DNA from 3 places in the Paenibacillus sp. N3/727 genome. Region 1 is predicted to be linked to each of the others. Evidence: riboswitches for the same ligand, from Rfam matches in the RefSeq annotation. Region 1 holds a riboswitch; each other region holds the start of a gene.

The links. Region 1 has a riboswitch for cobalamin ahead of MNQ98_RS23980 (ABC transporter substrate-binding protein). Riboswitches for the same ligand answer to the same signal wherever they lie in the genome.
Region 2: it holds a riboswitch for cobalamin, as region 1 does, so the genes downstream of both, MNQ98_RS20525 (1-propanol dehydrogenase PduQ) here and MNQ98_RS23980 (ABC transporter substrate-binding protein) in region 1, are expected to answer to the same signal.
Region 3: it holds a riboswitch for cobalamin, as region 1 does, so the genes downstream of both, MNQ98_RS03185 (ribonucleoside-diphosphate reductase subunit alpha) here and MNQ98_RS23980 (ABC transporter substrate-binding protein) in region 1, are expected to answer to the same signal.

The regions. Positions count from the first base shown of each region.
Region 1 covers NZ_CP093336.1:5,158,966-5,162,244, reverse strand. Annotated here, with positions in the region: gene MNQ98_RS23990 (metal-dependent hydrolase) at 1-59, shown strand, start outside; gene lplA (lipoate--protein ligase) at 263-1,264, opposite strand; cobalamin riboswitch at 1,526-1,732, shown strand; gene MNQ98_RS23980 (ABC transporter substrate-binding protein) at 1,973-2,977, shown strand; gene MNQ98_RS23975 (FecCD family ABC transporter permease) at 2,974-3,279, shown strand, end outside.
Region 2 covers NZ_CP093336.1:4,447,380-4,450,658, reverse strand. Annotated here, with positions in the region: gene MNQ98_RS20535 (PhzF family phenazine biosynthesis protein) at 1-468, shown strand, start outside; gene MNQ98_RS20530 (VOC family protein) at 507-899, shown strand; adenosylcobalamin (AdoCbl) riboswitch at 976-1,127, shown strand; gene MNQ98_RS20525 (1-propanol dehydrogenase PduQ) at 1,522-2,664, shown strand; gene eutS (ethanolamine utilization microcompartment protein EutS) at 2,861-3,214, shown strand; gene MNQ98_RS20515 (EutP/PduV family microcompartment system protein) at 3,226-3,279, shown strand, end outside.
Region 3 covers NZ_CP093336.1:701,942-705,220, forward strand. Annotated here, with positions in the region: gene MNQ98_RS03185 (ribonucleoside-diphosphate reductase subunit alpha) at 1-1,577, opposite strand, end outside; cobalamin riboswitch at 1,774-2,006, opposite strand; gene MNQ98_RS03190 (transposase) at 2,296-2,481, shown strand; partial or broken gene MNQ98_RS03195 (RNA-guided endonuclease TnpB family protein) at 2,492-3,279, shown strand, end outside.

The DNA.
Region 1 (3,279 bases):
ACATGTGTATCGTGCTCACACTCGTCTTGCTCTGGTATGTATTCATCGCATCCAAATAATACGAACGGGGGGTGTCCCAAAAGGTCCATTGACCTGGGACGGCCCTCATGTCTGTTGTAAGACGCTACGTGTAGAAATCGTTCCTACTCAAGAAGTGAACAATGGACTATAAAAGCAAGCAGGTCACCCAAGGATGAATCCTCGAGTGACCTGCTTTTTTTGAAAGATATCTCTGTTAAAATCGTGACTCAGTACTGTTACTCTATTCCTCTAAAAAAATCAAACCGATCAGATCATCAAACTCCAGATTACCGAAGTAATGCTTGACGTCAATGGATGAGAGGGCTTCTCTTACTTCACTTTCCTCGTAACGTTTGCCACGAAGCGCGTTTTCAATATCGGCTACATCGCCTACGCCAAAGAAGTCACCGTAAATTTTAATCTCGCCGATATGTCCATCTTTAATGTCCATGCGGATATCGATAATGCCGACTGGGAATTTTTTCGCGTGTTTCACATTGCTTTCTGGTGATAAGCCATAGTTCCAGTCCCAGTTTTGGTAACGTTCCTTGGAGATTTGATTGATCATTTCCCAGTCCTTTTCTTGAAGAACGTACTGTGGAACCTGATCTGGCTCCATTCCGAAGATCGAACGCAGAAGCTCTGCACGGAACTGTTCAATTGTCATATCTGTACCGAGCAGCTCCTTAATGTTGGCCACACGGCTGCGCACTGATTTCGTGCTCTTCGATTTGAACTTCTCTGGGTTAGCTTTAAGCGAGGCCTGTACATTGTCCAGATCCAGGTCAAACATAAGAGTCCCGTGGCTGAACATGCGTCCCCGTGTGGAGAACTGGGCGTTGCCGGAAATCTTTTTCTCTCCGACTTGAAGGTCATTTCGGCCGCTGAGCTCAGCCGGAACACCCATTTTTTGAAGGAAATCGATAACGGGTTGGGTGAACTTCAGGAAATTATGAAATGACTGGCCGTCGTCTTTTGTAATAAAACTGAAATTGAGATTGCCGAGGTCATGGTATACAGCACCGCCTCCGGACAATCGCCGAACAACTTGTATGTTATTGTCACGGACAAACTCCTGATTGATCTCTTCAATCGTGTTCTGGTGTTTGCCGATGATAATCGACGGCTGATTAATGTAGAAGAGCAAATAGCTGTCTTCCATAGGCAAGTGTTTCAAAGCGTATTCTTCAATCGCTAGATTAATGGCGGGATCATGGATCCCCTGATTATCGATAAAGAGCATATGTACGCCTCCGCATAGTTTTTCGGGTATAAAGCTTCAGATCTATTGTAAACCAATGTCCGGCTTCAGGGCAAAGGGTGAGAGGCAAATCCACAGACGCGTACGATAAATAAGTGAGATATCCATAATGGTTATATAGGCAGAAATAGGGTTCACGGCAAGCGGGGAGCGGCTACTCAGTTTTTTTCTGTGAAGTTTCAGGTTGTAAGCCGAGAGGATATCTCATATAATCGTCAAAAGAGAAGTAAGCTTGGCAAAAAGAATATTCAATACTCGCGAGGTCCTGGAGAATAAGCAAAGCATATGTTTTGCTCCCGGGTTAAAAGGGAAGTCGGTGCAAGTCCGGCGCGGTCCCGCCACTGTGAATCAGGGATATCCTCCATTACTGCCACTGGTCTAAACAGGGTCGGGAAGGCGGAGGTGTCATTTCAACCTGTAAGTCAGGAGACCTGCCCGCGTAATGATCTGACGGTCCTTCGAGGAAAGGATTACGTTTGGCGGACCTAATGTGGGTGAGGTGCTGTACTAGAGCAAAACTCCTATTTATTGGATAAGGTTCATTGTTTCCGAAACGTAGCCCCTGATTCTTCTGCGGAGAAATCAGGGGCTTTTTTGTGGTTGGATGTAAGGATTTCCGTCAGAAATCAGGTTTATTGAGTACCTAAGGCAAGCAAGTTGTTCTCAAACTAGGGTTAGGAGAGAAAATCGATGAAAAAAATAATGAAATCATGGTCCGCCATGTTGGCGGTGCTGATGCTGGTCCTGTCACTGGCTGCTTGTGGAGGAGAAACAGCTCCGAAGGAGGCAACACCAACACCTGCACCGGAGGCTGAACAAGGTCAGAAACCGGAAGCACCTGCCGCTGAAAACGCTAAAACGGTGTATCCGTTAACTTTAAAGGATGCTACTGGAGAGGAAATGACATTTGATAAGGCTCCAGCAAAAGTTGTGTCGCTGTCTCCTTCCGAGACGGAAAAACTGTTCGCACTTGGCTTGGATGAAGAAATTGTCGGCGTATCCGAAGTGGACGACTACCCTGAGGCAGCCAAATCCAAGCCGAAAATGGGCGGTTATGAAATGGATGTTGAGGCCATTGTCGCTTCAGGCGCGGATGTTATATTTACAGCAGCGATGAATGAACAGAACGTACAGAAGCTCCGTGACCTCGGAATAAAGCTGTTCGTGAACGACCCGAAGACGATTGCTGAAGTCATGGACAACATTAAGGTAGTTGGAGAGATTACGGACCGTCAGGCGGAAGCTCAAGGCATCGTAGATCAAATGCAGAAGGATCTGGACCTTGTGAAGGAAGCGGTTAAATCCGTAAAAGATGAGGATAAGAAAAAAGTGTATGTTGAGTTCTCACCGGGTTGGACGGTAGGAAAGGGCACATATCTGGATGAGATGCTCAATATCAGCAATTCAGCCAACGTGGCTGGCGACAGCGAAGGCTGGTTCGAAATCAGTGAAGAGAAGATTATTGCAGCGAATCCAGATGTGATTCTGTATTCCAGCAATGTAGTGGATGAATCCACCAAAAAAACTTTGGATCAAATCATTAAAGAACGCAGCGGCTGGGACCAAATCGAAGCTGTGAAAAACAATAAGCTGATTAAAATTGATGACAATCTGATCAGCCGCCCGGGACCTCGTGTAACTCAAGGATTGGTTGAAGTAGCGAAGGCGGTCTATCCGGAACTGATGACCCCATGAGTAAAAAACTTGCGGGTTATGGAACGGTGGGGCTCCTGCTTTTACTGCTGACGCTGATCGTCAGCCTCGGCATCGGTTCCGTCCATCTGCCCGTTAAGGAAATTGGAGCCATGCTTCTTCACCGGTTGCCCTGGATCGGGGACTCTATTGTTCCCAACTGGGAAGTAGCTTCCGAGCAGATCATCATGAAGGTACGACTTCCCCGTATACTGCTCGGTATGCTGGTTGGGGCATCCCTTGCGGTGGCCGGTGCTGCTTTTCAAGGGGTACTTAGAAATCCGCTCGCCGATCCCTTTACACTC
Region 2 (3,279 bases), 710 kb from region 1:
GACTGTTTGGATGTCACGAAGCCCATTGTTTATGGTAGTACAGGAATTTGGACTTTATTAGTTCCAATAAGGCAATTGGATAGTTTCAAAATCATGAAGCCAAACAATAAACAGTTTCCTGAAATATTAGCCCAGAACCCCAAAGCGTCTGTACATCCTTTTTGTTTTGAAACCTATGACGAGAATGCGTTTATGCATGCGAGACATTTTTCATCCCCTTACTCTGGTACAGTTGAAGATCCGGTAACAGGTACGGCCTCGGGCGTAATGGGCGCTTACTATTTAACCTATATAGATCAAGATTCGAATGATATTCAATTTATCGTAGAGCAGGGGCAAGAGATCAATAGGGATGGAAAAGTGCATGTACACGCCATACGACAAAATGAGATGGATATTTTCATTTCAGGCACAGCGGTCTTGGTTAAAGAGTTTGAAGTGGAATATCTCCCTTTTATACGAATGTGATAACAGTTTTGATAACATTTTATGGAGGATGATATAGGATGAGTAAAATTCAATCTTCAGTAAAGGTGCTACTTGTTTCTGATCTGGAACAATCCAAAGTATATTATTCCAATGTATTAGGCTGTGATGTTACCGATTTCTGGGCTGTTCGTGATGATTTTGCTCTCGGATTCAAGCTGATTCAGGCCAACTCACCGGATGATGTTTCACCTAACAAAGCAGGACAAGATCAGGAGGTTGCTTGGGATACATACGCCTATATCGATACACATACCGAGTTGGACGAGCTATATGAAGAATTGAAGCTTAAGGGTGCCCAATTTACTCAGGAACCTGTATTGACGGAAATGGGTTGGGGAGCATGGAAGGAATTTGCCGTCAGTGATCCTGATAACTATGTTATTGGTTTCGGCTCTGGTAAAAAACAATAATGGAAATTATTTTTGCATATTGCCAACCCGAATGTTTATGCTATAATAATGTCGAATGGACACCCATTCACGTCATACACAATAGAAAAAGTTATAGGTAATGGAAGTTTGGTGCAAATCCAACGCGGTCCCGCCACTGTGATAGATCGAATGCTCGATCTTAAGTCAGGTCGTTTGCCTAGTAACTTTGTCTGGCCAGTCATTTCGAGGCGAAAGTGACTGGTTTACAAGTCTAGTGACGTATAACGCCTCACTAGGCTTTTTTACGTTGCAAGATAGGCTGCCGACACTGCTGTCGGCAAGGCCAGGTGCTCGCCGCCGAACATATACAATGAGGTATAACAACAAGCAAGCGGGAGGTTCTTCAATGATGAAGAACAATATGCACAATGGCGTGCATGTCCCCTTTTTTTTATAATGAACCGCTCACTTGCCGAGAATGGCAGACAAGATTCGGTTGACGAGTATCCGAATTACGTTGTACAGTAGAGATGGACAATTGAATGATGATAAGCTGCACAATGGCGTGCACAATATATAACAAGCAAAGAGGCTTTGAAGGGATATGTTCCTTTTAGAGGCCTCTTTTTTTGTTGTCAATTATTCCTTGGAGGTGCCTTACATGGACAAAATATCGATTAAAACCGACATCTATCTCGGACAAGGTGCGCTGGATCGCCTGACGGAATGGAGAAATAGACGGATCTTCGTTGTAACAGACCCGTTTATGATCAAGTCGGGTATGATTAACATGTTGTTTGAACGGCTGCATGACAGCAACGAACAATACATTTTCAGCAATATCGTGCCCGATCCCCCAGTTGAAATCGTAACTGAGGGCGTTGAAGCGCTCGGAGCGTTTCAGGCCGACCTAATTATTGCGATTGGCGGGGGTTCCGCTATTGATGCGGCCAAGGCGATGAAGCTTTTCGCTCAAAAAATATTGAAAAAGTACGATATTCCGTTCGTAGCGATTCCGACAACAAGTGGAACGGGATCAGAAGTAACGTCTTTCTCCGTCATCAGTGACAAGGAGAAGAACATCAAGTATCCACTGGTGTCCGATGACATGCTACCGCAAGAAGCCATTTTGGACCCGGAATTGGTCAAAAGCGTGCCTGATTTCATAACCGCCGACACAGGAATGGATGTACTGACCCATGCGATTGAAGCGTATGTATCCACCAAGGCGAACGATATTTCCGATGCGCTGGCTGAGAAGGCAATCAAGCTGGTCTTTGCCTATTTGCCAAGAGCCTATAATGACGGTAATGATCTCGAAGCACGAGAGAAAATGCACAATGCTTCTTGTCTGGCTGGTATGGCGTTTAATATTACGTCGCTCGGGCTTAATCATGGGATCGCTCATGTGGCTGGAGCTAAATTCAAGATTGCGCACGGGCGTATGAATTCACTGCTTCTGACGCATGTCATTGAATTCAATGCGGATTACAAACCGGGTTATGGTAGAGAAGAGAGTAGTGCAGTAGCGGCAAGATATGCCGAAATCTCCAAAAGCTTGGGGCTGTCGGCTCCTAATGCAAAGAGCGGCGTTCGTAGTCTGGTGCAGGCGATCAAGCAGCTTCAGAAGCAATTGCATATGCCGCAAACGCTGAGAGAATGCGGCGTGGAATTATCTACACTTGAAAAGATGAGAGAGGAAATTGCAGAAGGAGCGCTACAAGACGGATGTACGGCCACGAATCCACGCGTTCCTGCCGAAGCAGATATTGTTGAAATTTTGAACAAAATGTTTCAATCCTGAATCTGGAGTTAAGTTTCGTTCGTAATGATATTGACATTGTTTGCAGGTTAAAATATAGTGAAAGTAACACAACGGCGTGTTGCATACAAATAAAAGCGAAGAGGCTTCTTAAAAATTCCGTGTGAACTTTTTAAGGGGTCTTTATGTTTTTTTACAACTATATGTGTCTTTTTCTTTCATGAGATGGGATGATGGTATGGATCAACATAGCGAAAAACAACGTGTCATTCAAGAGTATGTGCCGGGGAAACAGGTAACGCTGGCTCATATTATCGCGAACCCTAATCCGGATATTTACAAGAAGCTGGGCTTGGGAAGCGATGCGAGGGATGCCATTGGTATTATGACTATTACGCCGAGCGAAGCATCTATTATCTCGGCCGACATTGCAACCAAAGCAGCCGGCGTGCAGATCGGCTTCGTTGATCGCTTCAGTGGTTCACTCGTTATTACGGGTGATGTATCATCCGTGGAATCTGCGGTGAGTGAAGTGTTGCTTGGTTTGCAGAACATTCTCGGATTTTCGGCTGCGAAGATTACGAGAACGTAGGGGATTGTGCTATGAGGAAAATTATATTTGCCGGAAGCACCGGATCGGGCAAGACGACATTGTGC
Region 3 (3,279 bases), 1.9 Mb from region 1:
TCTAGCATACGCACCTGGATCGGTACAAGACGCTCCAGTACACCAGCTGGAACTGCACGTGCCAGATGAATGGAATTCAGGTTGCAGACAACAAAGTCGCCAGGAACTTTGGAGATGACAATGCGGGTCTGTCCATCTTTGGTTACGAGCTCTTCATGTTCAATAACTGTAGCCGATTGGTTCTGCATAATTTCAGTACACAGGTTGGAAGAGTAGACCATACCGTGTGCAGAGTTCGGGTTGGCACGGTTTACGGTGTCACGGTAGAACATGTACGGTGTTCCGGTTTCCAGTTGCGATTTCATGACACGTTTCATGATGTCGATCGCTTGAACCGTAATGCGGGAGAGCAGCGGATGTGCTACGGCTTCTGCATATTTTTCACGGAACATTCCTTGACCAAGCTTCTCATCGTAGAAGTCTTCCAGACCAAGCGGGCGGCCGTTCTCGTCTTTCCAGCCCATCACTTTCTTCACTTCGTGAGGACAGAAGAGGCTCCACTCATCGCGGGCTTCTACAGCCTCCATGAACAGGTCAGGCAAGCATACGCCGTGGAACACGTCATGTGCTCTCATACGCTCGTCACCGTTGTTCAGCTTCAGGTCCAGGAATGCGAGAATGTCTTTATGGAAAACATCCAGGTAAACGGCGATGGCGCCTTTGCGTGTGCCAAGCTGATCTACACTAACTGCTGTGTTGTTCAGCTGGCGGATCCAAGGGATAACGCCGGAGCTGGTGTTCTTGTGTCCACGGATGTCGGAGCCACGGGCACGGACTTTGCCGAGGTAAACGCCGATACCGCCGCCCATTTTGCTAAGACGCGCTATGTCGGTGTTGGAGTCGAAAATTCCTTCGAGCGAGTCATCTACCGTGTCGATAAAGCAGCTGGACAGCTGGCCGGCTACCTTTTTACCAGCATTGGACATCGTCGGCGTTGCAGCCGTCATGTAGATGTTGCTCATCGCCCAGTAGGCTTCTTTTACAAGCTCCATACGTTTCTCAGCTGGCTCTTTGTGCATGAGGTACATCGCGATGACCATGTAACGTTCCTGTGGAAGCTCCATCACTCGGCCGTCAAAGTCGGTTGCCAGGTAGCGCTCTGCCAGCGTCAGTAGTCCGATGTAATCGAATAGCAGGTCATGGGTATAATCAATCGTTTCCCCGAGCTCTTCAATCTGCGCTTTGGTGTAGCATTCCAGAAGCTCTTCACGGTAAATTCCTTTTTGTACTAGCTCTGTAATGAGGGGGAAGAAGGCGCCGTAAGGCTCTTCCGGATAAGCTTTGTAACGTCGGTGATTGGCCGCTTTTTTATACAGGGAGGTTAAAAGTGAACGTGCTGCCGCGAACTTCCAGTTCGGTTCCTCTTTGGTAACAAGCTCAAGAGCCGACATTGTGAATGCGCTGCTAATCTCATCGCCGGTCACTTTGTCGCCACGAAGTTTGGAATGAACACCGCGAAGTAGTTGTTCCTTGCTCAGCATATCCAGTTCGTTCAAAATTCGGTCGGCATAGACAGAGAGACGGTTTTCATCAAAAGCAAGTTGACGGTTGTTCGGTTTAATTACGAGTTGGGGCATAGGTAATTCCTCGCTTTCTCGGGAAAAATGGGAAAAAGAACATTAAAAAAACATTTTCCAAACCTTGGGGAGGTTGAAAATGTTCGTGTGCGCTGTGAATAAATATGTGCATACTAGCTTAAGCCGCTATTTTTAGGGCTTGCTGTTATGTACAGACGCAAAAGAGTGAACACTTTCCTAATTTCCCGTAGGATAGGTGTCGTGCTGTATACAGGCAGGTCTCCTGACTTGGGGTGTAGAGTTCGGCGCCTTCCCAAAGGCATAACGAGTTAATCCTTCAGTGGCCATAAAGCCGAATTCATATCAGAATCGCAAAAAAGCGCTCTGAAGCCCTATACAGTGGCGGGACCGTGATGGATTTGCACCATGCTTCCCTATTAAGTCTGACGGGTATATTAGACGCCAGACGCCTGTACACACTATATTTGGTTGATGTTAATAAATTTAACCCAATATATTGTGTTTGTAAACTGTTATCTTAAAATTTGACGCAAGTTGAATTATAGCAAATGACCGAAAAATCCGCCAATTCGCAAACCGCCAAAAGAGAGTGAGATTTCGCACATTTCTTCGAATTACGACCTTTTATACGGTGATACACGCTTTATGAATTAGCTGAGAACACTCGCGGTTTTAATCGTGAGATGAATTGTCCGACATATGTTAAATTGTAAATTAGAAAAGACACTGATAGTTAGTACAAAAACTATCTTGACGTATGTTATCCTATATTTGGGATTCCCAATGTATTAAGGGGGGGCAGCAAGACTGTTTTTTTAAAGAGTTCCCACAGCTAAAAAAGAAACTGTGGGGAGTTCGTCTTTGGAACCCTTCTTACTTTGTGGTAACTATTAACAAACATACAGAAGCACAGAACAACAGTACATTCAAAATCACTAATTGAGGTGAGAACAGTGATTGTAAACAAAGCATATAAATTTCGCATTTATCCAAGTAAGGAACAAGAAATTTTAATTGCTAAAACAATCGGCTGTTCTCGTTTCGTATTCAATCGTTTTTTGACACAATGGTGTGACGCATACAACGAAACAGGTAAAGGATTAAACTACAATTCGTGTTCAGCTAAACTTACACACCTGAAAAAAGAATTCGTATGGTTAAAAGAAGTGGACAGTATTTCCTTGCAGTCATCGCTAAAGAATCTTGCGAATGCATTTGATCGTTTCTTCAAAAAGCAAAATGACGTACCACGCTTCAAGTCTAAAAAGAATAAGGTGCAATCCTATACAACCAAGCAAACGAATGGGAATATTGCTATTGTAGGGAACAAAATTAAATTGCCTAAAACGAAAATCCAAAATGGTATCGCAAACTTGAAGAACAATTAGCGAACGCGCAGCGTATCCTTTCCAGACGTATAAAAGGTGGTTCGAATTGGAACAAGCAACGTGTTAAGGTTGCAAAAATCCATGAAAGAATCTCTAATTCAAGAACAGACTACTTGCAGAAAATCACTACTGAAATCATCAAAAAACACGATGTAATTGGTATTGAAGATTTGCAAGTATCAAATATGCTGAAAAATCACAAGCTGGCTAAAGCAATTAGTGAAGTATCGTGGTCACAATTTAGAACAATGCTTGAGTACAAGGCAAAATGGTACGGTAAAGAAGTGGTTATTGTATCCAAAACCTTTGCAAGTTCTCAGTTATGTTCGTGCTGTGGGTACAAAAATAAAGAC